Regions from separate parts of the Bacillus sp. 37MA genome, predicted to be linked through region 2. Evidence: riboswitches for the same ligand, from Rfam matches in the RefSeq annotation. Region 2 holds a riboswitch; the other holds the start of a gene.
What was found. A riboswitch is a leader RNA that binds a small molecule or an ion and turns the genes downstream of it on or off. The one in region 2 is predicted to bind cyclic di-GMP.
Positions count from the first base shown of each region.

Region 1 (16,305 bases), 1.5 Mb from region 2:
TAGGTTCACGTTAAGTTGTGACAGGTTCGTGCCAAGGTGTGTGAGGTTGAACAATTAATAAAAAATCACAGAGGAAGTGTTATATAAATTCTGCCTCACATATTTCATTTGTTAACAATGTATATTACTTAGCTTCGTTGAGTAATGAAACTTGTTTTGAATATCTTTGCTAAAACCACCACACAATCCTATAATTGTATGTAAAAAGGACAGATATGATGCCTGTAAATTCATTTGAAAATTATCCTATGAGCTGGAAACCTGTTATTGATAGAGCAAGGAAACCGCTATATATGACGTTAGCCAAACAACTTGAAACAGATATAATAAAGGGCTCATTACTTCCAGGAACGAAATTACCACCGCAAAGAGAACTAGCAGATTTTTTAGATATTAATGTGAGCACTGTATCGAAGGCTTTTAAAGTATGTGAACTAAAGGGTTTACTGAGTGCAACAGTAGGCAGTGGTACGTTCGTCTCTTTTGACGCTTTATCTAATTCCTATTTGCTTAGTGATAGCAAGCCAAAGAACGTCATTGAAATGGGGGCTACTATTCCGGATTCGTCTTCTTATGAGCCGCTAATGCTGCAACTTAAAAACATGATGAATGAAACGGACTTTGGAAAATGGTTTAGTTATAGTAGACCAGGTGATATGCTTTGGCAGAAGGACGCAGCTGTAAAGCTTATGCGTAAGGGCGGTTATCATACGGATGTTAACAGCATTTTATTTGCTAATGGTGGACAAAATGCTATAACAGCAGTTCTAGCCAGCCTTTGTAAACATGGTGATAAGATTGGTACCGATCCCCATACTTACTCTGGGTTAAAAACTTCAGCAGCTATGCTCGGTATTCAATTAATACCGATTAAACAGAAAGACGGAGAAATGAGCGAGGATGCGCTTGCGTATGCTTGTAAAAATGATCAATTGAAAGGTATTTATCTTATCCCCGATTACCAAAATCCAACTACTCACAGAATGTCACTTGCTGGCAGGAAAGCAATTGCCCGAGTTGCCAAAGAACATAATATTTTCATTATTGAGGATGCTACTTATCATTTACTGTGCAAGGAGTCTGTGCAGGCTGTAGCTACATTTGCACCAGAGCAGACAATTTATATAGCCAGCTTATCGAAAACCATTGCACCGGCGCTTAGAATGGCTTATGTATCAGCTCCAGAACAATATAAAAATCCGCTATCCAATGCACTTTATAATATGAATATTTCTGTTTCACCGTTGTTAGCAGAATTAGCTGCCCGATTAATTGTGTCCAATAACCTGGATACAATAATTGACAACCATCGAGAAAACGCCATTTATCGAAATCAATTGGTGAATAACTACTTATCAGGCTATGATTGTTACGGTGACGAAACGGGGATTTTTCGTTGGCTGAAACTTCCAGCTAATAGATCAGGAGCAGATTTTGAGGCCCTTGCTTTAGATCATGGCGTTGAAATATATGCGGCTGAACGATTTACAGTAGGGAATAGTATTCCTGAAAAAGCGGTTCGTCTGTCCATTTGTGCACCCGAAACGAATGAAGAATTAGCGAAAGGTTTAATGATTTTACAGAAATTATTAAAAAGCCTTTATTAATTTGTATGCCACACAATTATTATATTGTGTGGCATTTTTTGTGCGTGTTATGATAATTCCAATTTAGAATGAAGCAAAGCAAAAAACTCCTGAATGGAAAGAAGCTTTTTATGCAGCGTTCCCACTTACACTGCCCATATTACCGAGCTTAACAGCACTTGCGATAACCTATGGAGTTTTAAATGAATAGCGAGGAGATTACGGAAATGAGAATTCCAATTTATCAGATTGATGCGTTTACAAATGAACAATTTAAAGGAAATCCGGCAGCAGTCTGTCCATTAACTGAATGGATAAAAGATGATTTAATGCAAAAGATTGCAGCAGAAAATAATTTATCTGAAACAGCCTTTTTTGTAAAAAAGGATAATGAATATGAGTTGAGATGGTTCACTCCAAAAGGGGAAGTAGACTTATGTGGACACGCAACATTAGCATCTGCTTATGTAATATGTACTTATTTAGATGAAAATTCAAAGGATATAAACTTTAATACCCAAAGTGGACTTTTAGAAGTATCTAAGGATGGCGGTTTATTTACCTTAGCTTTTCCTTCTAGAGAAGGAAGAAAATGCGATGCTCCAGAGGCACTTATTAAAGGTTTAGGTAAAGTACCTAAAGAAGTCTATAAGTCTAGAGACTATATGGCAGTATTTGATACAGAGCAGGATATTTTGAGTCTTGAATTAAATATGGATGAACTAAAAAAACTAGATGGTTTTGGTGTAATAGTAACAGCTAAAGGAAAAGAAGTAGATTTCGTATCAAGATTCTTTGCACCAAAGGCTGGAGTAGATGAAGACCCAGTTACTGGTTCTGCTCATTGTACACTAGTTCCATATTGGAAAAATAAATTGAATAAAAATGAATTTGTCACATTGCAATTATCAGAAAGAGGCGGAAAGCTGTATTGTACTGATTTAGGTGAAAGGGTAAAAATGTCTGGAGAAGCTGTTGTTTATTTAGAAGGATATATAAATGTTTAGGTAAATTCGTTCAACAAATTAAAAAACTTATTAAGCTAACAGGTGCTTTACCTTAATAAGTGCAACAACGCTCAGAACGATAATTCTCTGAGCATTTGTTTAATTTATTGAGTTGGACAGAGTGTAATTAACAATCGATGATCTTGTTCCTCTTTTAGAGTAATAGTATCAGTATGTCCAAGATTTAAAGATGATTTGCAACTGTCTTGAAGTTTTTGCACCAGAATCCAGCCGGCAACGAAGCAATTGCTTCATGTTTATAGGGATATAATTAGTAGTTCGAAATAACCTAATAATCTGAGGGATTCATTGACATTTAGATCTTTCTGTCTATAATTAAGATATGATTTTACGGGAAAAAAATTTTTGTAAATTATATGAAACATTATGGAGCGATGAACAGCCATCTGTATGTGGGCACTTTGGATGGCTAGGAGTGAGTAGTGCAACCGACCCTGCTATTTTTTATGGGTCGTTTTTTTATTTATTCAAGTATGTTTATCTGAAAGTACGATCAAATTCAATGTTATAGATGATAAAAGATGGGGGGCAAAAGTTAGATAATAGTGTCTGAATCATTAAGACTTGAAAATAAGGAAAAAATGGATGAAATTTTGAAGGAATTAGCTGATATTAAGTATGCTTTGGATCGATCATCGAATGTGGCTATAATCACGTGGCCGGAAGGAAAAATACTCACGTTCAGAACCGATTGTTCACGTTCGGCAGAGAATGCTTACGCTCAGAATAAGAATCTTAAAGACTTGCCTTCATCTGGCGAGTCTTTTTTCTTCAATCAGAAAAAATTAAGAAATTTATAAGAAGAAAGTCGTATTCTTTTTTCAGTAGATTCATTGATTGGAGGGAAAAGAAGTGACAAGGAGCCAAACAATTTTGCGTAAAGATGAGGTTCGGCCGTTTTTCCAGTTGTGGAAAGGAATAATTGCCCGCTCACGCCAGGTGATGACAGTCGTGTTTATAAAAGTTTACGAGAGCGGCGATGAATCGATCGAAATGGAAAGGAAGCATTTCAGCAAGCGGAGCTTAATAAGTAAATCAAATCCGCTTAAATAAAAGATATTCATATAGGAAGAAGGGGTATCGATGATTAAAACCGTCCTTGTCGATGATGAAGAAGTTGGGATGGAGGTGATCCGCTTTTTGCTTGCAGATGATCCGGACGTTCAAATTTGTGGTGCGTATACGAACCCGTTTGCAGCGCTTGATCACCTTGAACAGCAAGAGGTGGATGCATTCTTTTTAGATATTGAGATGCCGGGCATGTCAGGCATCGATCTGGCCCGGCATATAAAAAAACATAATCCATCTATTCATATCGTTTTTATTACGGCGTACAGAGCGTTTGCCCTTGAGGCATTTGATCTTTATTCGCTTGATTATATGCTAAAGCCCATTACGAAGCAGCGGCTGGATAAAGCGGTTTCCCGATTGAAAGGTGTGATAGGAGACTGTCCGGCTGCAAAGGGTGTATCGATCCGTACGTTTGGCGATTTTCAGGTGACGGACTCTTCAAGCAACCAACCGTTTGTATGGAAAACGAACAAAGTAAAAGAGCTATGTGCTTTTTTCATCCATCACGAAGGGAGCCTTTTGGAACGGGACTACATTGTTGAGGCGTTATGGCCCGATGTGAATGTGGATAAAGCGAAAATAAGCCTTTACACAGGCATTTCGTATTTACGCAAAGTGTTTAAAGAACACGGCATGGAAGAGATTATTTTAAAAAATGGTTCTGCGTACTATATAGATATCGAGCGCCTTAATTGTGACTGTATAGAATGGAATAAGATGATGTCAAATGGAACGCACGAGCGGACGTATATGGAAAAGCGGCTGGATCTGTACACGGGCGATTATATGGAAATGACGGGATTTCATTGGGCACAAGAGAAACGGGAATACATCCGTCGGCAAATGCTGGAACTGCTTCAACAGCTGGAAGCAGATTATGAATTAGCCGGAATGGAAAAAGCATGGATTCACTCCCTTGAAAAACAGCTTGAGCTGTCTCCTTACTCGGATGACGTATGCCAGCGGCTGATGAATGCGTATGCGAAGACGGGGAACCGGACAGAAGCGGTCATTGTGTATCGTCGGTTTGCGGAATTGCTTGAAGAAGATATCGGTATCCAGCCGTCCACAGCTACTTGCGCTTTATTGGCTTCGATTATGGGGCAATGAGTGTCATGAAAGAATCGAAATGGCTGCTGGCGTTATGCGTGCTTTTATTTGGGGGAATCTCGATCGCTTATTTGTTTTTATTGGGTCAAAATGAGACAGAAAATCTGGCAGAAAAGGGTGTTCTTGATTTACGGGGTGGATCTTTTCAAGAGGAAGTAGCGATGCAGCTTAACGGCGAATGGTTGTTTCAAAAAGGTGCGTTTGTTGATCCGATTGATGGGGACTGGTCAGAAAGCCTTTCCCAGCCCGTTCCTCATAACTGGGCGAGAGATGAGCAGCTGGACAGTCCATTTGGCTACGGTTCGTATCGGCTGATAATTCTGGCTGATCAGGAAGAAAACGTGATCGGCCTGAAGACGAACTCGATCCGGATGGCGCATCGGCTTTTTTTTAATGGCGAGCTGATCGGATCAAGCGGCGCGCCGGGTGAAACGAAAGAGTCTACTAAGCCCGGCAATACACCATATACCGTATATGTCCCGCTTGAAAAAGGTAAGAACACAATTGTTTTGCACGTTGCGAATTATTATTATATGGCGGGCGGGGGCCTGACCAGCCCGATGTATATCGGCAGCCAGGAAGCGATTTCGTCTCTCCGGGACCGTTCGTTAATGCATGACTGGGTGGTGGTGACAGCACTACTCGTTATGGGTCTTTATTTACTAGGCATGTACATGCAGCGGAAAACCGATCGCTCGCTTTTGTTTTTCTCTTTGTTTTGTTTCGCGCAAATGGTGTTTTCAGGTTTGCACGGCGAAAAGGTGCTCTATATGATATGGCCGGATTTGCCGTACAGCTTCGTGCTGCGGATGCAGCTTCTCTCGCCGGTGTCGGGAAATGTGTTGCTGTATTTTTATTTATATTATGCGTTTCCGTCGATTCGTCCCAAAATGATGCTCTATATGGGCGCAGGCATTGGGGCGGCGGGGACTCTTTACTGCTTTCTTTCCCCGTCCGCTGTTCCGTATGGACTTATGGTGATGAGCCCGCTTTATTCTCTTTTATCCGCAATTTATTTTATCTACATTTTGAGTGCGGCTTTTTGGCAGCGCGAAGAAGGGGCGATGTACCTTCTCATTGGCCTGATTGTTTTTAATATATATGGAATTTCCCATACAGCGAATGTGTTTGGCTTGTCTGTCTTGGATTATTTTCCGTTGGAAGTTATTTTATTTATATTAATGATGGCGCTGCTTCTTTCTTTACGCTTTTCAAATGCGTTTAAAAAAGTGGATGCTTTGTCGCAGGAGCTGCTGAAAATTGACAAGCATAAAGATGAGTTTTTGGCGAAAACGTCCCACGAGTTCAAAACGCCGGTGCACGGCATTATGAATATTGCCGAATCGATTGTGAAAGATGCGAAAAACAGTTTGTCGAAAGAACAGCTTGAAAATATTACCCTCATTTCCGCTACGGCAAGAAGGCTGTCTGTTTTAGTAAATGACATGCTGGATTTGTCGAAGCTGAAGCGGGGCGAGCTTGACGTTCACATTCTCAAAGTCGATGTCCGTGGGTCGGTCGATTTAATTTTGGATATGTATACGTTTTTGATTGAGGAAAAGAAGCTCATTATTGTGAATGATGTGCCAGATAACCTGCCGTCTGTGCTGGCGGATGAAGTTCGCTTCCGGCAGATTATGATTAACTTGCTTGATAACGCGATGAAGCATACAAACCATGGCATGATCCGGATTACCGCTTTTGAAGAATCCGGAAGGCTGGCCATTTCGATTGAAGATACAGGCGAGGGGATCGGTGCTGAGCAGCTGAACACTATTTTTGAGCCGTACCGCCAATTTCACGAGGCGACGTCGTATAAAGGAGCAGGTCTTGGACTCAGTATTGTCAGGCAGCTGCTGGAGGTGCAGCGCGGATCAATTAAGGTCGCTTCTCAAAAAGGAGAAGGGTCGACGTTCACGTTTTATCTTCCTATTGATTCTTCAGTAGAAACAAAAGGGAAACCGGCTGCTGACCCGTCAGAGCGGTACATGATTCATGTGCCGTATGAATCATCGAGCCAAAGCGGTCCGTCCATTCTTGTTGTCGATGATCATGACGTAAATTTGAAAATTTTGATCGAACTGCTTGAAGGGGAAGGGTATAAGGTAACTGCGGTGAAAAGTGGAGAAGAAGCGGTTCAGCTCATTTCCCGAAAGCAGGTTGATTTAATGATTGTTGATTTGATGATGCCCGGCATGTCGGGATTTGACGTATGCCGTCACATCCGCAAAAGGTACAGCGCCATTCAGCTGCCGATTTTAATTGTGACGGCCAGCCATCATAAGGAAGAAAAGATTACGGCGTTTCAGGCGGGGGCAACTGATTTTCTGCCCAAGCCGTTTGATCTTTCCGAGCTGAAAGTACGCGTTGCTAATTTAGTGGCACTAAAACAGGCGGCAGCTGAAAATGCGACGATGGAAGTCGCATTTTTACAGTCACAAATAAAGCCCCACTTTTTATTTAATGTGCTGAATACAATTCATGCGTTAACATATATGGATGCAGAACAGGCCCGGCAGGTGATTGATGCCCTTGCCCGTTACTTGCGCGGCAGTTTTGACTTTCATAATACCGAGCAGCTGGTTCCGATTGAGAAGGAACTGGCGCTCATTCAGACGTATGTATCGATTGAACAGGCCCGTTTTCGAAACAAAGTCCGGGCTGTTTATGATATTCCAGACGAGTTGTCGCTTCGCCTACCGCCTCTTTTGCTGCAGCCGCTCGTCGAAAACGCGATTCGCCACGGCATCAGCAAGCGGATAGACGGCGGAACAGTGCGCCTGTCGATCACGCAGGAACAGGACAAGTGGAAAATTGTCATTGAAGACGACGGGGTGGGAATTCCGCCAGAGGTCCTGGAAAAGATTCGCAGCGGCACGGTGGAAGGGAAAGGTATCGGACTGAAAAACATTAATCGCCGCCTCCAGTATATATCTTATGCAGCGTGGACTATTACGAGTGAACTAAATAAAGGGACGAAAATCGTCATTATCCTTCAGAAAGAAACAGGCATGTAAAGAAAAAGAAAACCTGTTTTTTTAAAGCTAAAAGATGTGATTATCACCACTATTTTATATTTATATAAAACTTGTTGCAGACTGTATTTAAGAATTTTTTAAGATTTTTTTACTATACTCGAACCATGAATCAAGAGGGAAAAGCGGGCGCGAATGAACTTGGAAAATTACAGCTTTTGTTCATTTAAAACGGAGGCTGCTCGGCAGGCGACAATGGGAAAACGGAAGTACCTTGCCTGCCATTACGAATTAACTCGATTGCCAAATCGGAGAATGCTGAACTTGTAAATGGATTTGTATATGACCCGGGCGCGGGAGAATCAAGCCCTTTAATACCCGGCATATGAATATCAAGAAAAGCGGTATTAAACGAAATATTTTTTATATCGGCAGCAGCGATTTCGCACCTGAATATATACCGACACTATCAATATTAAAATCGGCTATTCGTTTTTCATTACCTGCAAAGACAACAGTTCATCGTCTATGATAATAGCCCGGATCATAGTGAGTATTCTCCTTGATTTTCGTTAATAAGACTATTGTAAGAGAAAAAAAGCAGAAGATAAGAGGTTTTTTAAAAAATGAGAAAAAAAACAAAATGTGGAAAATCGATGGGGGAAGAAAATCGTATGGCAGACTACAGCTGTTATTCATTTGAAGCAACAGGAGAGCAAATAGAGGCAATGGGGAAATGGAAATATCTTGCCCTTCATCACGAATTGACGGATTTGCCTAATCGGCGGATGCTTCACATGTCAATGGAATCGTATATGGCGCGAGCGCATCAGCAGCAAACAAAACTGGCTGTTGTTCTTATTGATATTGACCAGTTTAAAGAAATCAACGATATGTTCGGGCATTATGCGGGAGACGAATTTTTAATAGAGATGTCTAATCGCCTAGCTGCGCTTTCGGAACATCATATCCAGGCTTTTCACTTAAGCGGCGACGAATTTATGCTGCTGATTGAATTGGCGGATAATCTGAAAGAGAAAATGGAGCGGGTGACAGCGGTTTTCGACACGCCGTTTCAGATGGATCAAAACCGGATTCTTGTCAGTGCAAGTATAGGCGTGAGCCTCTATCCGGATCAAAGCATCGATGCTGAGAAACTAATTTATTATGCGGATAAAGCCATGTATAGAGCAAAGTCTTCTGTCGAAAATCGGTGCCGTGTATTTCGGCCCGGTATGGATGAATAAAAGAAGATTGTGTTGACCTTTATGGGCACATCATTGTCAGCAGTAAGATTTTTCGTTTGTATGCATAGAAAGGATCTTGTTTATGAATCTGAAAAAAACCGTGCTTCTAACATTGCTTCTTTTATTCGCGCTTATTTATTTTTCTCCTCAATCCAATGAGGACGATATCGCGGGAGTGAATGAAGTAAAAGAGGAAGAGTTTGAAGACGGGACTACAGAGGAAAATCTTTCTTTATCGCGCGATCTTGGCTATTATATGAATACGCTGCTGGATACCCACACATGGTTGCTTAAAAACAATGAAATGGAATTTGACCGGCAGGTAGATCGTTTAAAACGCTTTTTTATTGTGCAAAAGGGGGAAGACCTGTTTATTCGCTGGACGATAAAGGAAGAGACATCGGCAAATGGACTGGCGGACGATATCCGGATTATCAAGGCGCTCTATAAAGCGGCAGACCAATTTGACAGGCCGGATTATAAAGAACTGGCCGATAAACTCGCTTCAACGATAAACAAAACGCAGCAAATTCAAGGTGTTTATACGGATTACACCGACTGGGCTTTCAATGAGCCAGCTAAACGCGTGACATTAAGCGAACTGGTACCAGACTTGTTTACACTGTTGAATCAGACAGGCCAAACAGAAGAAGTGCTGATGAATGCAAAAGAATATGGCGTTTTTTTTCCGGAATTTTATGATTTAGAAAGTCAACAGTATAAATGGGGATACGATATTTATATGGAGGAACAGCTTCGAATCGCTATCAACCGGCAGCGGATAGGGCAGCCGTCACTCGCTTTTCAAACATGGATTTTGAGTGAATGGGATAAAAGGGGAAAGATTCCAGTGCGGTATATTCGTACAACCCGTTTTCCGGCTGTAGAAGAAGAATCGCTTGAAGTCTATCTGTACCTAGCTGAATATTTCCGACTGATTAAAAAGGATCAATATGCTAAAGTAGTAGAAACATACGTATATAAGCTGATTGATGAGAAAAGGCTTAAGTTGGTTCATTTTTTTGAATGGCAGCTTTACGAAATAATGAAAGAAAGTCATAAAGAAGATATCTCAACAACATAGAGACAATTTCTTTTTGCTTTTCCCTATGGCCATATCCTTTTCAACAAGACAAGGGACTGTTGTTTACCATATTGTTCAATATGAAGTTCGGATTTCCAAAAAGAGAATAGTTGCATTCCATACAGATACTGTGGAAAACAACAATTTATTTGAAAATAACAAAATCCTCTATTCTAATTAAGATATTTAAGATTAGAGATTATTTTATTGTTTGTATCATGCCATTATAAGCCCACTAATTTTTGTGATCATTATTATCTTATAATTCTGTAGATTAAGACATCTAAAAATTATAATAATGAGATTTTATTGGTCAAAAATTCGGTCAACGAATTTAAATTTTTACCTTAACAGTTTTTCAGAGGGTGTGAGTATTTAAGTGTCTAATGCCTTGAAGTAACTGATTTTCAAAAGGGAAAACAGACCTACTCAGAATGAAGGCACCATCTTGAAAGGGTAGGGGTCGCTGGTTCGAACCCAGTAGGAATCATTGGGGGCTAAAACCCTTGAGAGAGCGTCAGGAACACGGTTTCTCTATGAAAACACCACTTCTTCGGGAGTGGTGTTTTTTTGTGTGTTTTTACCAATTGAGTGGTAAATGGGTGGTGAAATTAATGAAAGTAAGTAAAAAATACTATAGTTCATATCGAACAACCCCGTGGAACACAATCGTTAAAACAAGAAATTTTGGGGCATGCCAGGCATCTTTTAATTAGAGCCTTTTTTTGTGTTTTTCTTAAACAAACTCTCAAGCATCCGCATACTATATTGTTGAACAACATTCCTTTTGAAAGGGGGTGAACATCTATGAGTAATGGTCATTCTACATGTAGCCTTTTTGAGCTTTTCCTTGGATTTTTAACGGGTGTGGTATGGTTGCTACTAGCAACAACATTGGGGGTACTTACTTCTTTGTTTACATTCCTTAACCTGGGAATTGTTGGTACTGTTTTACACTTCATTATTGCAATACTTGGCTTCCTTGCTGTTCTTCTCTTTGGAATATGTATATTCAAGAGAGCGTGGGGCTGTTGTTGTGGAAAAAAAAGTGGATGCTAATGATGAACTGGAAGCACCGTATATAGCGGTGCTTTTTTAGGCTTTTTTATCATTTGCTTGTTTAAATGGAGAAAAAAGAGAGTCAAGTTTAGCTGCGGCCCGCTCATAAGCCTCCTTTAAATAATGACTGTAAATGTTCATCGTTGTATTACTTGCAAAGAAATACCTTCCCTACATTGGTTTCCTAAACGTTTTCCTTCCGCTTCTACTCGTACGGCATATTTTTCAGATCCAAAAGAAAGCTGAGCTATCCACCTCAATAAAGTATCTTGGATAGAATGTTTTTCTATTACCTTCAGAACGCCTAAAATTCTTAGGATGAGGGGGTAAATTTGTCAGCTATGCGTTTAATTAATGACAGCAAGTTCATGAAAGGTTTTTTATCAATTTAAAAATTGATTAAACATTCTTGTTGTTGCAACTAATGGTAGGCTAGTGGTAAAGTCTACTCGATAATAGTAAAAGTGGATTTGAGTCAATATTCGGGATAAGGTAAGCTAAAAACTATTTAATTTTAAGTTTCTTATTAACTAACTATCATGTAAGTGGTGAAGCACGCATTCATGGATGGCTAAAGGGCAGGTTAGTTGATTGTTTATTGAAGAAAGGAGATTTTTATGCTCATATTAGTGGTTTTCGGAGTTTTATGTGGAATTCTTGCTAGCATACTGGGGGCAGGAAGCTCCATGATGATGACTCCTTTGCTTTTATATGTATTTCCTTTGATTACAGGGAAGTATTTTTCTATTCAAACTATTACATCAGCAACACTTGCACTCACCTTTTTCTCTACTGCAACAGCTTCTATACGGTATCATAATGCCAAGCTAATACCATACCGTTATGCTCTTATACTTGCAATAAGTGGTTCTGTTGGATCATTTATCTCAGGGAGTTATATTTCGAAGAATATAAACCACTTATTCATTCTAACCTTATTTGGTTCCATTGCTGTTTTGTCGTTGGTTTTTAATTTAATACCAATTAAAGAAAAAAATGAACAAGTACCTAAAACTATTTTTTTTGTGATAGGCATTGTTATTATATTTTTTTTAGGCATGACTACTGGAATTATTGGAATTGGAGGTATGGTTCTGTTTATGCCATACATGGTCTATGTATTGCGTTTTTCGATTCGGAAGACAATCGGCACCACAACGTTTGCTGGAGCGATGATTGCCCTTTTTGGGATCATTGGAAAATCTTTTATAGGGATGATGAACTGGGAAGTTTCCCTTATTGTTGCAATTGGCGGGATGATTGGTGGCTATGTCGGACCAACCTTTAGCAAATTCTTTTCTGATCGTGTCTTACGTTATGGAATGAATGTAATCTTGCTTACAATTATAATTACGGTATTAATGGATATTTACAAAAATATTTAAGAGTTCTTATAAGTAGTAGATCGTTTTCGCAACTCGGTTATTTAAAAAACATTGTTTTTATATGTATCAAAAGGTAGTATCTACTGATATAATTGGATTTAAAAATAGTAGGAGGACTTACAATGTCTAGTACTGAAGATATCAAAAATGAGAAACAGCAAATGGAGAGCATCCTATCTGCTCTAAACGACTCTAAAGTTCTCGAATTTAACACGGCTGAACATGGTGTTTACACTCTTATATCAAACGGGATTCCAATGGAGAATGTGGAAGGATACGATGATGAATACTTCACCTTTTCGTATTCAAAAACTAAATATAAAGTGACCATGAAATCTAATGAGAATGACCGTTTCCAAATTGATAAAATAGAGGTTATTTGATTCACGTGTTATATGGTTTATAGAACAAGAGACAAAGCGATAAAACAAAAAGAAGACGCTTACAAGTGTTCGCAGTTATCACATCAATTTGACGTAAGAGGGATTAAATATAGTCCGCCTTCTTTTTTATGTCCACAGTGGTCACAGGTGATAGAGATAGATTAAACTGATTTTGATTGCACTTAAACGTTACAAAGGGAAGCGACGGGACATAAACAGAGTGTTATCGTATATAGGTTTTACAGTAGCCATCTCGCGAAAAATGTGAGGTGGTTTTTTTGTTGAAATTTACTGCACAGGGATTTATTGAGGATAGAAAGACGTATGAGCAGCACCCGGTGCCAAATCAAGTATGACAGAAACGCTTTAGAGAAATGGAGGGAACGGATCTATTATCAGGGCATATAACATAGAAAAAAAGGTACAGCAATAAATGCTATACCTCTAAAATAGATGGATTTTATTTCCTACTATTTAATTGTATTTCCTCCATCAAGTACAATATTTTCACCTGTCATTAAGTTTGTTGCATCGCAAGCCAAGAATAAGGCAATAGCTGCAACTTCTTCAGGATATCCAAAGCGTCCAAGTGGAATTTCTTTTTTCGCTTTTTCTCCTTTTTCTCCAGCCCAAGCCTTTTCACCTAATTCAGTTAAAATAACAGTAGGTGAGATCGCGTTTACTTTAATGTCGAATTGAGCCCATTCATAAGCAAGTACTTTAGTCATTCCAAGAATCCCAGCTTTACTTGCAGCATAAGCCACGTGATTATCTAATGCAATAAGTGCTGCCTGAGAAGCTAAGTTGATAATGTTTCCGCCATTACCTTGCTCAATCATTACACTGCCGACTTTCTGGCACATTTTAAATGATCCAGTTAAGTTAAGATCCATCGTTTTTTGCCAGTAATCATCAGAAATATTTTCTGCATCATCGAGTAATACAAGACCAGCACAGTTTACTAGAATATCAATCTTGCCAAAGTGCTCTTTAACTTTCTTGATAGCACTGTCCATACTTTCATTATTGGTAACGTCACATTGTACACCGATGGCATTTTCTGCACTCAATTCCTTAGCTACATCTTTTACACCATCTTTTAGGTCAAAAATAGCAACTTTTGCCCCTTTTTCTAAGTATAATTCTGACACGGCTTTTCCAATTCCACTTGCTCCACCTGTTACAATAGCTACTTTGTCTGTAATATTGAAGTTCTTATCGTACCCTTGAAAACTCATAAATCGTCTTCCTTTCTATTAGTACATTTTGTTCGCGCTTTCATTGTAATTAAAAATATAGTGCCAAAGAAAAATCCAATTCTACCTCACATAAATCAAAATCTTCTAACTCATTTTTTAGAAAAAATCCATTTGCTGAAGTAAATATAATATCGATATTTAAGGAATCTAAAATATTGATTTACGATTAACTATTTTCATTATAATACTTTTTTTATTGTTTTTTCAATATATATTTTCGTTTATGATTAGTTTATTATAATTTGTTTTCATTTATTATTATTTATTGCTATTTTTTAAAATGAAAAGGGGCTGTTTCATAAGCCACTTTCTTTTATCTTTGCTATAAACATTTCTGATTTACTTATTAACTGATACGACAGGTTATCTTTATGGAGAAGTTGAATAAATAAAAGAAAAAAATGAGCAAAATAAAAAATCGTTTTGGAGGATAGTATGACTTTTGATGAATTAAGAAAAAACAAACCAATAGTCCAATGGGTAGAGGAGGATGAAGATGGCGATTTTTTTACTGAAGAAAATATCAGTGCAACGAACAAAGATCTTGACACTTACATCGAAAGCTTAAAAGAACTAGGGGATCAACCGACAGAGGAAGAAATACAGGGATTTTAAAAAAGGAATTATTAAATAAAAGATAGATATCTTACCCGATTGTTGAACGAACAGAATACATATCTTTGCTGTATCTCACTTTTTTATTTTTGCAAGATGGACTGAACCCGAATAGTGGACAATTTAAAAAGTCCCTATTCGGGTTCAGTTCAGTGAGCAGGGCAATCATTCAATCCGTAAAAAGTTCACCTAATCAAATTATACAGCTATATAACCACCATCAACTGGTAAACTTACACCTGAGATAAATGCAACATCATCGCTAGCAAGGAATAGAACAGTCCTCGCTACTTCCACTGGATTAGCTAAACGGTTACTTAGGTGAAGGCCTACTAAACCATTAGTGACACCTTGTGATAAAGTATTAATAAGCGGTGTTTGAATATAGATAGGACAAACGGCATTTGCACGGATTCCATCTTTACTGTATCTAGCAGCTACTTTTTGTGTAAGCGTTTTCAATGAATCCATTGCAGCTGAGTAAGCGGCAAGATCATCCCTTGCAACAAGGCTGTGAATGGAACCAGTATTAACAATCGCTCCACCAGTTCCTTGTTTTTGGAATTGTTCGATTGCATATTTATTTGAAAGATACACACTTTTTAAGTTTACATCGATTACTTTTTTCCATTTAGCAAAATCTAATTCATGAACATTTGTTTCAATGTTAATACCTGCATTCGCTAACATAACATCTAATTTTCCATATTTTTTTACAGTTTCAGAAACTAAATTTTTTACCTCATCTTCATTTGCTGCATCTACTTTTACGAAAATCGTATCATAGCCATTTGCATTCAGTTCATCAGAAAATACTTTTCCTTTTTCCGATAAATCAGCAACAACAACTTTTGCTCCTTCTTTTACAAACTCAAGTGCTGTAGCGTCCCCAATTCCACTAGCTGCTCCTGTGACGATTACTACTTTATCTTGAAATTTCATGTCGACGTCTCCTTTTTTGTTATTTAAGACAGGATAATATTCATTTCATATTGTCAACATCTTCGCTTTACTCTTTACATTACCCAAATTTGAGTTAGATATGTTTCGGAATTTTAAAAGTTAAAAGAATCGAACGTACAAGAAACAAAAAAGATTCCATCATTTGTAGGGTGATATCTTTCCTATCTTAATAGTTAGTTTATTTTCAGTCGTCAGATCGATTGCTAAAAGGTAATTATTTCGACCGTTTCACATATTCATTTTTCAATTAAAGAAAAGAAGGCTGAATATGCTTCTTACCTTTAATTGGAATTAAATTGAATTTACTGTAGAAAAATGTCGTAAGTTTGAATTTTCAAAAAAATAAATTCAAAACAATTTGCATGTTATACTACTTGAAAGCGCATACACGTTTTAAAAAATCCAGATGAAATGAGTGAACGACTATGTTATTAGAAGACTTGATACATCGTTTTGAACTAGTGAAAAAGCGTAACCCATTACATGCTAATGAATTACTGGATTATATTCAAAAAAGTTATATTTACGGGGAATTATCAA
Region 1 covers NZ_KB889752.1:160,140-176,444, forward strand. Annotated here, with positions in the region: gene A3M5_RS0100945 (aminotransferase-like domain-containing protein) at 219-1,607, shown strand; gene A3M5_RS0100950 (PhzF family phenazine biosynthesis protein) at 1,814-2,593, shown strand; cyclic di-GMP riboswitch class II at 2,974-3,057, shown strand; gene A3M5_RS0100955 (hypothetical protein) at 3,160-3,414, shown strand; gene A3M5_RS0100960 (hypothetical protein) at 3,467-3,667, shown strand; gene A3M5_RS0100965 (response regulator) at 3,698-4,795, shown strand; gene A3M5_RS21930 (hybrid sensor histidine kinase/response regulator) at 4,801-7,812, shown strand; gene A3M5_RS0100975 (GGDEF domain-containing protein) at 8,397-9,017, shown strand; gene A3M5_RS0100980 (hypothetical protein) at 9,100-10,101, shown strand; gene A3M5_RS0100985 (hypothetical protein) at 10,909-11,160, shown strand; gene A3M5_RS0101000 (sulfite exporter TauE/SafE family protein) at 11,778-12,545, shown strand; gene A3M5_RS0101005 (hypothetical protein) at 12,668-12,928, shown strand; gene A3M5_RS0101010 (SDR family oxidoreductase) at 13,399-14,166, opposite strand; gene A3M5_RS21935 (hypothetical protein) at 14,623-14,802, shown strand; gene A3M5_RS0101020 (SDR family NAD(P)-dependent oxidoreductase) at 15,001-15,744, opposite strand; gene yppF (YppF family protein) at 16,191-16,305, shown strand, end outside.
Region 1: another riboswitch for cyclic di-GMP. It lies ahead of A3M5_RS0100955 (hypothetical protein); the one in region 2 lies ahead of sda (sporulation histidine kinase inhibitor Sda).

Region 2 (16,305 bases):
ATGACCGTAACCACCATTGGACTTAATTCATTAACAGATGATGATCTGCACGAAGGATCCGCCTTGTCGAATACGATAAAACGTTTAGCCTCTTCCTTTGCAGTTATGTTATTGACCGGTTATTACGACATTCGTTGGCAAATGATTAGTCGAACAGGAGAGAGTGCTCAATACGCAAAATGGATGGCATTAAAAGAAGAGTGCATCATATTAGGATGTTTTATGTTAGTAACGCTACCGTTAGCATTGTTTTTAAATAGAAGAAAATTAGATGTGGGTGTTGAAAATGGCAAATAATAAACGATTGAACAGTCGAGAACGAGCAAATTTCCATACGTGTAAGACATTATTGAATTGTTATATTAGAGAGTTTTGTAGTAAAGACTCGAGCTTATTTACGGTGAATCAAAATAAGAAGACGTATTCTCTTTATTTCCCGGCGAGTGATGCAACCATCTCAGGTGTTCTTTCGTTTTATTCAGAGATGGGTGAGCATGAATATGAATACTATGATGTAAATGATGATCGAGAGCTTCATTATGCTTATTTAGTTCAATTGATTGTGAAAGAGTTAAAGCATGATAATCCAACAATTACGGATAAACGATCGATTGATTTTTTAACTAAAGTGAATAATAGCTATCATAAATTAGCTTTATTTTTAAATCAGTCAGCTAATCAGCACAAATGGAATTATGTAACATCCGAACAATCTTTGGTATATGGGCATCCGTTTCACCCTTTTCCGAAAAATACCGAAGGATTTACAGAAGAGGAAGTGATACAGTTTTGTCCTGAGCTCCATACTTCTTTTCAGTTATGTTATTTAGCTGTTAGAAAAGATGTTTTTCAAGAAGAATGGGTATCAAAAGAAAGAAAAATAGAACTGCATGAAAGTGTGGAAGCGCATGTACAGCATGTGCTTAAAGGGAAAAGAGACGATTATAACATTTTGCCCATTCACCCATGGCAATATGAACATGTGAAAACGCTGAAAGAAGTAAAGGATTATATCGATCAAGGGAAAATGACCCCACTCGGTCGCTTTGGTCCGGTGGCTTATCCGACATCTTCAGTGCGTACAGTATTTATTCCGGAGATGAACTGTAACATTAAGCTATCGTTAAACATTCAAATAACGAATATGATGAGAAACAATAATAGAGAACAAATGCGTAGAACGTTGGATGCGACGAATTATATATTGGAGAGAAACTGCTTCCAAAACGAAGTACACACAACGATCGCATATGAGGTAGGCGTATGTACTTGTCAATTTGCCGATGATGATGTAACTAAATTATTTACGATCGTCTATCGTCCAATTGAATTTGATGAAACGGCAACGTATGTTTTGTCTAGTTTAGTGGAATCGCCTGTTGAAGGAGGTCCATCTCGATTAGGTTCGATGATTGATCATCGAACGATAGAGCAATGGTTCATCCGTTATTTGGAAATATCACTGTTGCCTATTGTTCGTTTAGCAGAAGAGAAAGGCATTCACTTTGAAGCCCATTTACAAAATTCTTTATTGACGATAAAAGATGGAATGCCTCATGTCTTTATTATTAGAGATTTAGAAGGTGTAAGCGTAAATAGAGAAAAGGTTGAAGAGGATGTTAATACGACAGGCCCTCTTTTCTATTCAAAAGAAGCGGCATGGGCACGCACTTCCTATTATTTTATTGTGAATCATTTAGGCTCTTTCATTCATGCAATTGCTAAAGATACAAAAGTAGACGAAAAATATTTTTGGGCTATTGTACGCCGTGTTCTCACGCAAGAATATGAAAACAATGAAAATGAATATGTACGTCATTTACTAACGACTCAGACATTTGCCGCTAAAAAAAATATGATGAGTTGTCTTATTGGACAAAGTGAGACGCCATCTTACATTCCAGTGAACAACGTAATGAAGAAATTAGGGAGTGAAATGTATGGAAATGCTAAATTATCGGTCTCAAGAAAAGTCATCATTCATGAATGAAGTACAAGAAAGAATAATGCGCCAAACGATAGAGGCATTCATATATGAAGAAATCATTGAAGTAATAAAAAACGGAAGAGAGTGGTCTTTTACAGGAAAAAGCGCTACAGGTGATGCCGTCTATTATTCATGCAAAGCAGATGCCAAATGGTCTTTCGACAGAATAAAAATAGAAAAAAATTCGATAAAACGAGAAGGAGCGAGATGCACGAATCTCTATGAATTTCTTGAAGAAATCATTCAGAACAATCTGAAAGGTGACTATACGAATCAATTCATTCATGAATTATTGGAGACTTTTGTAAAGGATAGTCAGTCTAAGTCATTTCAATTGGACCAAATGCCAGAACAAGATAAGCATTATGAAGCGTTGGAAAGTCATATGGTAGATGGTCATCCGTATCATCCGAGCTATAAATCAAGAATTGGTTTTTCTTTAGCAGATAACTTTGCCTATGGGCCAGAATTTAATCAAGACGTTTCGATCTACTGGGTGGCGGTCAATGAACGGCTAATCGATGTCAACGTTTCGCAAGAGATGTCAGTGGATGAAATAGTTAAGCATCATGTAAAGAATGAAGATCACAACAAGTTTATGGAACTGATAAAAGAGAAAGGGTGTCAAGATACAAAATACGTTCTTTTACCGGTGCATCCTTGGCAATTAGAGCATCAGATTCAATCTGTCTTTGCTCAACAATTGAATGATAAAGATATTGTAATAGTAGGAGCATCTAATCATACGTATCGAGCGCAACAATCGATTCGTTCGTTATCTCATCGCGACAATACACATGCACCGTATATAAAATTGCCGTTAAGTATAACCAATACGTCAACGAGTCGTATTCTTGCTCACCACACTACTCAAAATGCACCACTCATAAGTGACTGGTTAAATAAAATTGTTCACCAAGATTCGTTCTTATCGAATGGGAAAATAAATGTGTTAAGAGAAGTGATGGGTGTGTCTTTTCGATACGATGAACTGCATCCTATTCAATATCGTTCGACTTATGGAACGCTTGGCGCCATATATAGAGAAAATGTTTCGACCTACCTTGAAGAGAATGAAGAAGCGTGGCCGCTAAATGCTCTATCCCATATTCAAAAAAACGGCGAATCTTTTATCCAGTCAGCGATTGATCAATATGGGATTGAGGCGTGGAGTGATGCATTGATTAACGTTGTCACGCTTCCGATTATCCATCTGCTGTATGCCCATGGAATCGCACTAGAATCTCATGCCCAAAATATTATTTTAGTCGTTGAAAACAATTTCCCAAAACGCATCATCATTAAAGATTTACATGATGGTGTTCGCTATACACCGGAACACCTTTTGAAACCGGATTGGGCACCGACATTACATCCGGAGCCAGAAAGTCACCGGAAAGTGAATCGATACTCGTTTATCCAAACGGAAGATGTTTCAGAAGTAAGAGACTACACATATGATGCTTTTTTCTTCATCTGTATGACAGACATTTGTTTCGCGCTTGAAAAATTGGGGTTGAGTGAACAAGAGTTTTGGCGTAAATGTGTAGAAACGATTGCGATGTATCAAAAGAGTTACCCAGAAATTAAAGGGCGATTTGACCTTTTTAATCTATTTTCTGAAGATGCCCTAATCGAAGAAATGACGAAGCGGCGTATTTACGGTGATGGTCGGTTGTACTTCCGCAAAGTGAAAAATCCTTTGTTGCGGGCAAAGGAGTCATTGGAATGAAAGTCAATAAGCTCAAAGAAAAAATAAATAGAAATCAATCTGTTTTTGGGATGTTTGTATCTATCCCGCATCCTATTATGATAGAGCTCATTGGCCATGCGGAATTTGATTTTGTCATTATTGATTATGAACATGCATCCACGAATATGGAAACGATTGAAGAGATGGTTCGCGCAGCAGAGTTAGTCAATATTACGCCGCTTGTCAGAATATCGAAAGTGGATCGGAATGAAATATTGAAAGTGCTTGATTGTGGGGCTCAAGGTATTGTCATCCCCCATGTTCAGCATAAGGAACAAGTGGAAAAGGCCGTTCACTATGCTTACTATCACCCGATTGGTATGAGAAGTCTTAATAGCGGCAGACCAGGTGTTTTTGCTAAATATTCTTTAAATGATTATATTGCGAAAGCAAATGAAGAAATAATGATTGTTCCGATGATAGAGAGTTTGGAAGGCATTCATGAAAGTGAATCAATTTTATCTTCACCCCATGTAAGCTTTGTTTTAGAAGGAGCGGCGGATCTGTCCCAGTCTTTGTCCGTACCATGGGAGACAGATCATCCAGAAGTTCAACGACATTTAGAAGAATTATATGAAGTATCAAAGCGATGTAAAGTGCCTTACGCCATTGTGTCTAGAAATCATCACAATCATAAAAAGTGGGCGGAAAAGGGGACTAAGATTTTTGTGTTAGGGGACGAGAGAGGGACAGCATTTCGTGCCTATATGGAAAAATTAGCGGACTATCGAAATATAACTGGAGGACTGTATGAATCGTTATATAAAGAAAATAATACATGAAGTACATGAGCAAAGTACAGATCCGATATGCGCTTATATTTATGACTTAGAAGGCATTCAACAACACGTACGCAATATGGTAAAAACAATGCCGAAGCAAACGAACTTATTTTATGCGATTAAAGCAAATCCAGATAAGAGAATTATTCAGGCATTGTTACCGTACGTGAAAGGATTTGAAGTGGCATCAATAGGCGAATTGAAAAAAGTAAGAGACGTTTCCAAAAGCGTACCTATTTTGTTTGGAGGACCAGGCAAGAAAGATTATGAACTTGAAATGGCTATGAAAGAAAACGTCTCTTATATTCATGTAGAAAGTCTTTTGGAATTAAGGAAATTAATCATGTTGGCGAAAAAACGGGATAAGCATATACACGTTTTATTACGTATGAATGTAAGAACAAAAACATTACCTAAAACGAACATTTCAATGGGGGGACGTCCAAGCCAATTTGGCATCGATGAACAGTTAATGGAAGAGGCCCTCTCTATTTTGAAAGAGAGAGAAAATACGCATGTTCATTTAAAAGGTTTTCACTTCCACTCATTATCCAATAACATGCAAGCAGCGTTACATGTAGAAATGATCCATCATTATCTTCAAAAAGTAGAACAGTGGAAGCATGCATATGGATTAAATATTAACGTCATTAATGCTGGAGGTGGTTTTGGCGTCTCTTATGATGAAACACCTGGATTTGACTGGCCGCTTTTTACGTCGTTATTAGCACAAAGCGAAGCCGTGCAAAACTTAGGTGATACACAACTATTCTTTGAACCAGGGCGATTTATCGTTGCTGACTTTGGTTATTACGTGACAGAAGTAATAGATATCAAAATGTCAGTAGATCGCTGCTTTGCTGTCGTAAGAGGCGGTACGCACCATAATCGATTACCCGCTTCTTGGGGTCATAATCATCCATTTTCCGTTGTACCACTAGCAAGGTGGCCTTATCCGTTTCAAAGGCCCGAAATAAACAATTCGAACGTAACGATAGTAGGTGAGTTATGCACACCAAAGGACAGGCTTTATGAAGATGCCAATGTGGAAAGGATGCGTGTTGGAGATGCCATTGTATTTAAGAAATCAGGTGCCTATTGTTGGACCATTTCTCATCATGACTTTTTAGGTCATCCACATCCGGATTTTTACTATATAACAGAAGGGAATCAGTATGAATAAAACAACCACTCAAACAAAAAATGTGACGGCTGAACAACTTATTATGAAAGACGTAATGAATGCATTCATTGCAGAGCAATTTTTTCACATTGATGAACAGACAACAAACATGCTTTCAAATGCACCGAATACGATTCAAAAACTTTATCACGAAAGTAAACAATCATTGATTTATATGGATGCATTATGTTTTCTTGTGGAAAAAAGTTATAGACAGGGCTATCAATGGGTGTCTGGTTCATCTATTTATAAGAAGGTGGATCGTAGTTGGGTGGAAATAAGTTCGCCTGTAGAACTTAGTCAATTTATATTGCATCGTACGCTGTCTAAAGAAGCCTATGCACATCCAGGTGTGGCGGATTTCTTAGAAGGATTAAATGTATCCATTCAGCAATTGAATCTTAGTATAAAACAGATGGAAGAGAACTCATTTAGTACACCTAAGTCCCCTTATGACTGGTTTGTGAAAGGCGAGATGATTGCCTCTTTACGAGACCGGCCCTTTCATCCTTTGTCGAAAGCGAAAATAGGTTTTACATCACAAGATTATCAAAACTATATGGCTGAATTTGGTAAGCAGACGACTTTATGTTGGGTAGCTATATGTAATGATTCAATCGTAAAAGGGTGCCAAGAAAATGAAATGGAAAGTTTTGATGTGCTGAATGAGGAGCAGAAATCGATCATCGCAAATGAGTTAATACGGAAAGAAATAAAGAAAGAAAACTATACGATTATACCCGTTCATCCGTGGCAAATGACCAATATGATCTTACCAAATTTCAAAAAAGAATTAGCGGATCAAACAATCATCATTTTAGATTCAAAAGTAGGCAATTTTTTGGCGACCTCTTCTGTACGTTCATTACTATCCCCTCAAGCATCAACGAAAATGTTAAAGTTACCGATTAGTGTTACATCTTTAGGTGCCGCCAGATATTTGCCAGTCGTTAAATTATTAAACGGGATAGCCGGAGAGCAAATGTTTCGCCAAGCAATAGCGTGCGATAAGACGCTTGCCGATAGAGTATTCTTATGTGAAGAAAAACATTGGTGGGGATATATGCCAGAGACTTTGGGCCTTTTTGATGATCATCCTCGTCATTTGGCCGCCCAAGTGAGAGTGTATCCACAAGAAATTATGAAAAAAGAGTATAAAATCATCCCCATGGCTTCTTTAGGTGTTGTGATGCAAGATCGTCATTTTTTAACGGAAATCATAGGAGAAAATTTATCAAATGAAGATGTCCTCCACTTTTATACGGATTTAGCCGCTGCATTTTATGATATTACGATGAGGTTATTTAAAGTCGGGATTGTACCAGAAATACATGGTCAAAATTGTTGTGTCGTACTGAAGCATAAGAAAATAGTTGGGTTATTATTTAGAGATCATGATTCCGTGCGCCTGCATCAACCGTATTTAGATAAACATCAAATTAAAGATCCGGCCTACCATATTAGACCAGGTTATTCCAATAGTTTATACAATGAAACGATTGAAAAGTTAATTTACTACGTTCAATCTCTTGGAACACAAGTAAATTTGGCTGCCATCATGGAATCGTTATCGAGTGTGTATACTATTCCAGAAAAAAGACTTTGGCGAATTACTGAAGCGAAATTAAGAGAATCGTTACAAACAATCGATATTCCAGAAGCGGATAGAGAAATCCTTCACTATGAACTATTTGAAAATAAAGAGTGGCCAGTGAAGTTAATCATTCGTCCATTACTAGAAGCGGATGGTGTACCAGGAGCAATGCCATCTGGAAAAGGCGTTGGACACAATCCGTTTTATTTACAAGAATAAGGAGGCTTCTATGTTAACGGTTAACGATAGAATAGAAAAATACTCAACCGATGAAATAGAGAAATTTAAAATGGTTAGTACGTCTACGATCGGTCACTTTACTGATTTTGGTTTTTTGGCGAACTATGAATGTACGATCCGGGTGACGAAAGTGTCTGGAGAAGTGACAACAGTCAAATTATCTAGTGGAGATGGTTACCCGTTAAATACTGCGCTTCAACAAGCTAAAAAAGGAGATATTTTAGTTATTGATACGTCAGGCAATAAAACACATGCTTGTTGGGGAGAATTCAGGGCGAGGAAAGCAGAAGAAATTGGACTATCTGCGGTTATAGTAAGTGGAGCCGTAACAGATATTTCCTATTTGAGAACGAGTCGTGTACCTGTGTTTTATGAGTCGATTTCTCCAAAAACGACAAGAGTATTAAAGTTGGAGGGAGAAGTGAACACGGCAGTAAGTGTGGGGAACGTCGTTTTTGAATCAGGTGATTATGTTATTGCGGATCAAGATGGAATTTTCAAAATTAACCAATTAAACTATAAAACGTTAATAGAGTTGGCGATTGAGAAAGAAAAAAAAGAAAAATTAAAAAGATTGGAAAATAATGCTGTACATTATGAAAAAAAATAGTATCATATAAGTGAAAATGATTATCAATACCAAGTTGATGAAGTGTACTGGAGTGCAAGGGCTGGTTATCAATCTGCGAACTTAATGCTCGACATTTTATATGACATTTATGAATTGAAAAAATAAGTGAAAAACTTATGACAATCGTGAACCTGCTGATGAAATGAACGATCCTCGTTCATCATTGGAGCAGGTTCTCTTTTACTGTTGGACGAAATCAAAATTGAATGGTGATTAAATGGTACAACCTATAAAGCTAGATAAGGGGAAGATAGTTGGCTTATGTTTGTTAATCGTTTTATTAATGATTTGTATGTTATTAAGTTTGATGTTCGGGATTACGTAGTATACGTTGGCTGATATTTACAACATGATTACGTCATTTAATACACAAGATATAATGCATATCATATCATTATTTGGAAAGAACGCTTTCCCACGGCTGATGATTGCGGTCGTTTCATTAGCAGTAATTGAGAACGTTGCATTTGTCGGTTTGATCATTTCGCATGTAGCGAAATCCCTTGTCGGGGATGATTGTCGGCGCTTCACTTGCTGTAGCTGGTTAATTGTGCAAGGGATTATTCGAAATTTAAGAAGAATTGTGCGCCATCAACATCACTCTTATTCATTACGACAGCTGGCATCGGTGCGATATTAGTTGTACTTGCAGACTGGATCGCGCGCATTGCCTTCCAACCGTTAGATATTCCAGCAGGTGTTTTTACATCAGGAATCGGCACACCATTTTTTCTTTATTTACTGATTAAAAATTGAAATTCATTTTGAGGGTGATATAAATGAGCAGTATTGTGATGAACGAACTGAAAACGTTTGATATACATATGGAACATGAGAGGCTCACGGAAATTGAGATAACAGATTTATTAAATGAAGAAAAATGTTTATCATTTCTACGAAAGCAAATGATCGAGATAAAAGCACCGAGTTTATCCGTCACAGCTTCCATGCTTTCGAAAAGATATGCTTATCTCGTCGTGTCTTCCACTTTATACAGTATGGTCGAATTCAACTGTGCCCTTCATTTGCCGGTAAAAGCGTGTGCATTAAGTAAAGAACGTACATTATGTATTCAAGCAGGCATGTGCAAATGGCAGGAAGTAAAGAGCATGGAGAGGGAAAAATGGCGTGAGAACGTGCTACGTACCCTTTTTTCGTCTCATATTACGCCAGTTTTAAACATATTGAAAAAAACATCCCGCGTTCCGTCGTCTATATTGTGGGAAAACGTAGCCATTCGGATTAACTCTATTTACCGGAAAACATTAGCGAAAGAAATGGATCCAGTTAAAATTGAACGGTTAAACAGCGACTTTCATTTTTTGAAAAATGCGAGTGGGGATCTGTTTAATTTAAAAGAAAACCCGATTAAACAGTATTTAAAAATAGGAGAAGAACTTATCGTAAATCCATGCCGAAAAACGTGCTGCATGTACTATAAATTAGAAAAGGATGTTGAAGGAATCGGTTATTGTAGCAATTGCCCCATTAAAAGTAAGCAAATAAAAGTGAGTGATTCATACAATAAACGAGATTAAAATAAATGTGAAAGATATAACACTAGCATATGGCAAAACGACAATAATTGATTCATTAAATGTAGCCATTCCTAAAGGAAAAATCACCGTTCTCATCGGCCGAAATGGATGCGGGAAATCAACTTTGTTACACGCCATTGCCCGTTTACTAAAACCACAAACGGGCAGCGTCATTCTTGACGACCAAGACATTTTGAAAATGAAATCAAAAGAAGTCGCTAAAAAGTTAGCCATTTTACCACAGTCACCGATCGCCCCAGAAGGCGTAACGGTAGTACAATTAGTGAAACAAGGCAGATATCCGTATCAAGGTACATTCAAACAATGGACAAATGAAGATGAAAACGCTGTTCATCATGCTTTAACAGTAACGAGTATGAAAGAATTGCAAGATCGATACGTTCATGAATTATCTGGTGGACAGCACCAACGAGCTTGGATGGCCCTGAATCTTGCACAAAATACGGATACTATTTTATTAGATGAACCAACAACGTATTTAGACTTAACCCACCAAATCGAAATTTTAGACTTGCTCTATGATTTGAATAGAGAAGAGAATAGAACAATTGTCATGGTTTTACACGATATTAATTTAGCTTGTCGCTATGCAGATCACCTCGTAGCGATAAAAGATCAAAAAGTGTTTATTCAAGGTGCTCCCAAAGATATGATAACGAGCGAAAACATAGAACGTATTTACGGATTAAAATGCTGCATCGATATAGATCGTCAATTCGGTACGCCGATATGTTTCCCAGACGGAAAAGGAAGAAAAATAAATAACATATGAAAATAATGGATGAACTGGATTTTAATAGAATCATATTTTGGTAAAAAATTCATCTTATATTACAAATATTATTGGATTTGTCATTATAACGTAAAACAAATTAATGTTTCATTTTGGTAGAATCAGAATAATAAGGGAAACAAAGAGATTAATAGAAAAAAAGAATCCGGGAGGTTTATGGTGAATAGTTGCAGAAAAATAATCATTTCAATTATGGCAGCAATGATGTTTTTAACCTTTTCTCCGATAGCATCTTTTAAAACAGAAGCTGCATCAATCGGAGAATCGATCGTAACCTATGGAGAAAAATTCATGGGCGTCCCATATGTTTTTGGCGGGACGACACCAAATGGATTTGATTGTTCCGGATTCGTACAGTATATTTACAAACATGCGGCAGGTATTTCACTGCCACGTACAACAGACGAACAATATAATGTTGGAACTTCAGTAGCAAAAAGTGATTTACAACCAGGAGATCTTGTTTTCTACGCAAATACATATCGCAAAGGTATTTCACATGTTGGAGTGTATGCCGGTGGAAACATGGTATTAAACGCAACATCAAGCAAGGGAATTGATCTTGTTTCACTGAATCATCCGTACTGGGGTCCGAAATACGCAGGCGCGAAACGCATTTCGGATGAAGCACAGACACCAGATTGGTTTACAGATATCGATAAATCTTCATCTACATACACAGCTATTAAAACATTGTCAGATCAAGAAGTGATTACAGGATTTGAAGATTATACATTCCGTCCAAATGAAAAAGTAACACGTGGACAAGCAGCAGCAATTATTAACCGTGTTTTGAACATCGAACCGAAAGTAATGAGCCATTTTACAGATGTACCAAAATCAAACCGTTTCGCTTACGATATCGCAGCGATGCGTGAAGCAGGGATCATCACGGGATTTGCAGACAAAACATTCCGTCCTGAAGCAGAAATGACACGAAACGAAATGGCCCTCATCATCAAGCGTTCATTTGACCTCAACATGTCACAAACAGCTGCAGCAAGTGTCAGTTACTCAGATATCGATGCGAGTCACTGGGCTTTTGAAGGCATTGTGGCAATGGCTATGATCGATAAAACAGGTATTTTCGCAGGTGATAAGTTCTATGGAACGCATCATGCGACACGGGAAACATTTACTGTCGCGATTTATAACGCAATGAATGCAAAATAAGAAAGAAAACGAGAGGTCGTCCTAAAAAATTAGTGAATAACTGGTTTTGGGGCGGCTCTTTTTTTGTACCTCTAAATAAAATTTTACTTTAATTACAGTAATAAAGAATAGTCAAAACTATTTATTCGTGATTTAATGAATATATCTATTGATGAATAAATTTACAACTATGAGAGTTTTGACTAAAAGGAGAGGGAGAAAATTGGTTTATAACAGTAAATTAACAGACGACGATTCCATACAATGGTTTTCTAATGAAAAAGATGAGATAAGACTTTTAATTGATAAAAGCGGACGAATAAAATATATAAACCCTGTTATGGAGACTGTTTCACAGCATATTGTTGTAGATATAATAGACCAGAATTTACTTGAATTTATTCATCCAAATGACAAAGAAAAGACGATAGAAAACCTCTTTTATTTACAACCCCCTCATAGCTTTACCCCCTTCATAATCCGCTTTCTTCGTAAAGATGGTTCATACTGTAAACTATACTTTGCTTCGGCAGAACTGTCTGAAAGAGGATGGATTCAAACAATTGTATATAATAAAAACAGGGAAAAAGAAAAACATCTTAAAAACGATTCTATTATTAACGTAAATCATCCTTTGTTTACGATGTCAGACAGTTCTGCTGTGATTATAAGTTTAGACGGTCGGGTGATGGCTGCGAATCAAGCGTTCGAGAAACTGTATGGATGGACATTAAAAGAGATAAGTGATCAATTCCTTCCAATTGTTCCGGAGCATCTTATAGATGAATTTAATGAATTAAAAGAACGGGTGACAAATGGAGGGAATGTTGTCCATTATCCGACATTCCGATTGAAAAAAGATGGTAGACTCTTGCCAGTCACACTCTCCCTATCTGCGGTGAAAGATGATACAGGTAAAATTAAAGCATTATCGTCCGTCACACATGATCGGACGGAGTATTTGGAGACACAAAAGATAATCGAAAAACAAAAAGAATTGCTGATAACAAGGGAAAAAGTGATGAGCTACATTACGGAAAATATTAAAGAAGTTATTTGTCTATATGATATTAGTAATAGGAAGCTTCTTTACAAGAGCCCTTCTTATGATAGTTTTTGGGGAGTCAGCGACGAAGAGCTACTTAAAGATCCAATGCAGTGGCTCGAGAATCTTCATCATGAGGATCGAGATAAATTGATTGAATTTCATAGGGCGACGGATAACAGTCCGAAAGAATTAGAGTATGAAGTCAAAGGAGACACAGAAGAAGAAACACGCTGGATCTGGTCAAAAATAACACCGATTTTGGATGAAACAGGGACGGTCATCCATCACATGTGTATATCACAGGATATGACAGATATAAAAAAAAGAGATAACATGTTAAAAAAACGGGATGAATTAGGAATCATCGGGCAGCTGGCAGCCGGCATTGCCCATGAAATTAGAAATCCACTAACAGCCGTAAAAGGATTTATACAGCTTCTTAATGAAGAAACGAATAATGCTTACAGCGATGTGATCTTGTCTGAACTTGAACGAATCGAATTTATTATGAATGAATTTCTCATGCTGGCAAAGCCGGAGCAGGAAGCGATCATGAAAAAGCAATATATAAATGATTTGTTAAAAGAGATGATTGCATTTATGACACCAGAAGCGTTGTTGAATCAAGTGGAAATTAAAATGGAATTGGATCAAGGGCAGCCAATCGTTCATTGTGAACCGAAACAGATTAAACAAGTGATCATGAATCTTGTGAAAAATGCCATTGAAGCGATGCCTTCTGGCGGAGAAGTTCGAGTCACAACAAGAAGAGAAGATGGATGGATAGCTATTGATATAAAGGATCAAGGAATAGGGATACCAAAAGACAAACAAGTTTACCTTTTTGAACCATTTTATTCAGAAAAGGAACGCGGGACAGGTCTCGGTTTAATGGTAAGCAAAAAAATTATCGAGCAGCATAAAGGAAAGATTCGAATTTTCAGTAAAGAGGGGTCAGGCACATTAGTACAAGTTCTTATGCCTATAGAAAATAAGGATTTATATCATTAAAAAATAGGTGTCCGGTATAAAAAACAATCACATCATTAAACTGGTTTAATGATGTGATTGTTTTTGTTGAGCGATCAAAAAATGGATGATTAACGGCTCATCTCTGCCAAGTTTTCCATATGTATGGTGGAGTCAACTGTTAGCATTAAGTCTCTTCTTTTTATTTCTATTTCAAGCAGGTGAATAAAATCTTTGTCTAACTTTAGTGTTAGCGCGTCTTTGTGTGCGATCAACAACTGTTCATCTGATAGATATAGCTTCTGCATATACCCAACTGTCACTTTTGAAGGTAAAAAAATCCAAAATCTGTCTAATCTCTCTATTCCAACATCGCCCCGCTTCAACACCCATACCTCCAATTTATGAGGCGGCCCAGCCATCATAGTCATTTGACCTTAGACCTGTAACTTTGCGTCCTAACCTTTCGATTAGTTTGCCTTTATCTGAATTATTTATTATCAACACAATGATACCACACGATCAATTAAATGAATATGAAAAATGATCACTTGAAATGCTCTCTTGATCGAACGGATGAAACCCCAAAAGTTTTCTATATTCGACGTAATAATTTTATTTATTTTACAATATTTTCATAATAGGTGCGTTATAATAATATAAAGCGCTTTCATAAAAGGGGGAAGATCATATGATGAATTATGCAGCAGGTTTAACATGTTCTACTTGTGGGAAAAAGATATTAGAAAAAGATTTAATCGCATGGACTGAAAAAAACAATGTTGTGCACCTCATTTGTGATACTGTTCAAATAAGTGAAGGGGTAAGATTTATGGGGCGGGCAGAAGAGTTGAACGAACAATTTTTGTGAATGTTTTTATACCTTCGACAAACCTGCTTTTTACAATTCCAGATAGAAGCGGGTTTGTCTTTGCTCCTTTTCTTCCTACATATGCTAGTGAATCAATTTCAGGTGATTTGAATTCTTACGTACACGTAGAAAAAAATTACAGTATAAATAGTAATAATTGGTTCTTTTTTAGGTAACTTTTTGCTATATTTATACTAAAGAAGGTGATGTACTTGCTATCGGAAGTCGGAGGAACGAATATAGATTTTCGCCAATTAATTGATTATTCATTTAATTCGATTTTAATTGTTGAACAAGAAGGAAAAATTATTTATTGTAATAAAGCCTTTGTTGAATTACTCGATTTTTTTTCATCTAATGAAGTGATACAGAAAAATTTATTTGCGTTTGTTTCCCCGGAGTTCCATGTTTTGTGTAAGCAACAATTAAAAAACGTGATTGAGAAACAAGAAATAGCGGGACGAGGGGAGAAAAAGATGATTAGGCGTGATGGGGCGCTTATTGATGTAGAATTAATGGTAGTTCCTTTTAATATGGAAGGAAAAGTTTTAGCTCAACTCATTATTCAAGATATATCTTCCCGTAAAGCAGCAGAAAAGCGATTAACTGATCAAGAACAATTAGCATCTATCGGTCAAATCGCAGCAGGTATTGCGCATGAAGTGAAAAATCCATTGACAGCGGTCAAAGGGTTTTTACAGCTATATCAAGAAGACCATTCACATCCGTATTTAACGACAATGAATGCGGAGTTAGATAAAGCATTGGATACCTTAAAAAATTTATTACAAGTATCCAAACCCGATCTACAGGATGAACCATTTGTCCAAATCAATATATGCAAAGAAATACAGTCAATCCTATTTTTATTCCAGGACAGATTGTATAGCGTAGAAGTAGAGATAGATTTAAAAGATTCCGAGAAAACAATAAAAGGAAAGAAAAACTTATTCATTAAAGCATTTTACAACTTAATGACAAATGCACTGGATGCGATTGAAGGCGAAGGGAACATTAAAATTGAACATTATTATAAAGATGGCTGCAACCATATCATTATAAGTGATACGGGAATAGGGATACCAGAAGAAAAAATCCATATACTTGGTACACCATTTTTCACGAGTAAAAGTGAAGGAACCGGTTTGGGACTGACGCAAGTCTTTACAACGGTACAAGAGCATGGAGGAAACATTGCTGTTCAAAGTGTCCTTGGGGAAGGAACAACTTTTCATATACAAATTCCTATTACTTGAAAGAAAACCGGTTGAACCGGCAATGAAGAAAGATTTAAGCAGACACGAATCAATATACATAAAATACAACATTTATTAAATCAATACTTTGTGGACAAAAATAAAAAATGCGTTTTCGGATCAAGTTTTGAAATGAAAACGTGTTTTTTTATCGAATAGTACCTTGCAATAAATAGTACCGAGTAGTATATTATTTTCAACCGGTATTTTTTATAAGTTAGTACTGTATAATATATAGTACTGAGAAGGAATGAGGGATGTAACTTTGAATGTACAATTTAAAAAAGGTGTGTTAGAACTATGCGTTCTCGTATTACTAGATAAGCAAGATCGGTACGGGTATGAACTTGTTCAAAAAATATCTGAACAAATTGCCATATCAGAAGGCTCTGTCTACCCATTGCTAAGACGTTTAACGAAAGAAGAATATTTTACAACCTATTTACAGGAATCATCAGAAGGTCCATCACGTAAGTATTACAAGTTA
Region 2 covers NZ_KB889752.1:1,685,215-1,701,519, reverse strand. Annotated here, with positions in the region: gene A3M5_RS0109570 (MFS transporter) at 1-297, shown strand, start outside; gene A3M5_RS0109565 (IucA/IucC family protein) at 401-1,990, shown strand; gene A3M5_RS0109560 (IucA/IucC family protein) at 1,941-3,719, shown strand; gene A3M5_RS0109555 (HpcH/HpaI aldolase family protein) at 3,716-4,522, shown strand; gene A3M5_RS0109550 (type III PLP-dependent enzyme) at 4,491-5,705, shown strand; gene A3M5_RS0109545 (IucA/IucC family protein) at 5,698-7,518, shown strand; gene A3M5_RS0109540 (RraA family protein) at 7,529-8,149, shown strand; gene A3M5_RS25370 (hypothetical protein) at 8,502-8,810, shown strand; gene A3M5_RS26640 (iron chelate uptake ABC transporter family permease subunit) at 8,711-8,926, shown strand; gene A3M5_RS22780 (IucA/IucC family C-terminal-domain containing protein) at 8,950-9,708, shown strand; gene A3M5_RS0109525 (ABC transporter ATP-binding protein) at 9,710-10,501, shown strand; gene A3M5_RS0109520 (C40 family peptidase) at 10,679-11,695, shown strand; gene A3M5_RS0109515 (PAS domain-containing sensor histidine kinase) at 11,898-13,733, shown strand; gene sda (sporulation histidine kinase inhibitor Sda) at 13,823-14,077, opposite strand; cyclic di-GMP riboswitch class I at 14,097-14,181, opposite strand; gene A3M5_RS0109505 (hypothetical protein) at 14,383-14,562, shown strand; gene A3M5_RS0109500 (two-component system sensor histidine kinase NtrB) at 14,775-15,818, shown strand; gene A3M5_RS0109495 (PadR family transcriptional regulator) at 16,084-16,305, shown strand, end outside.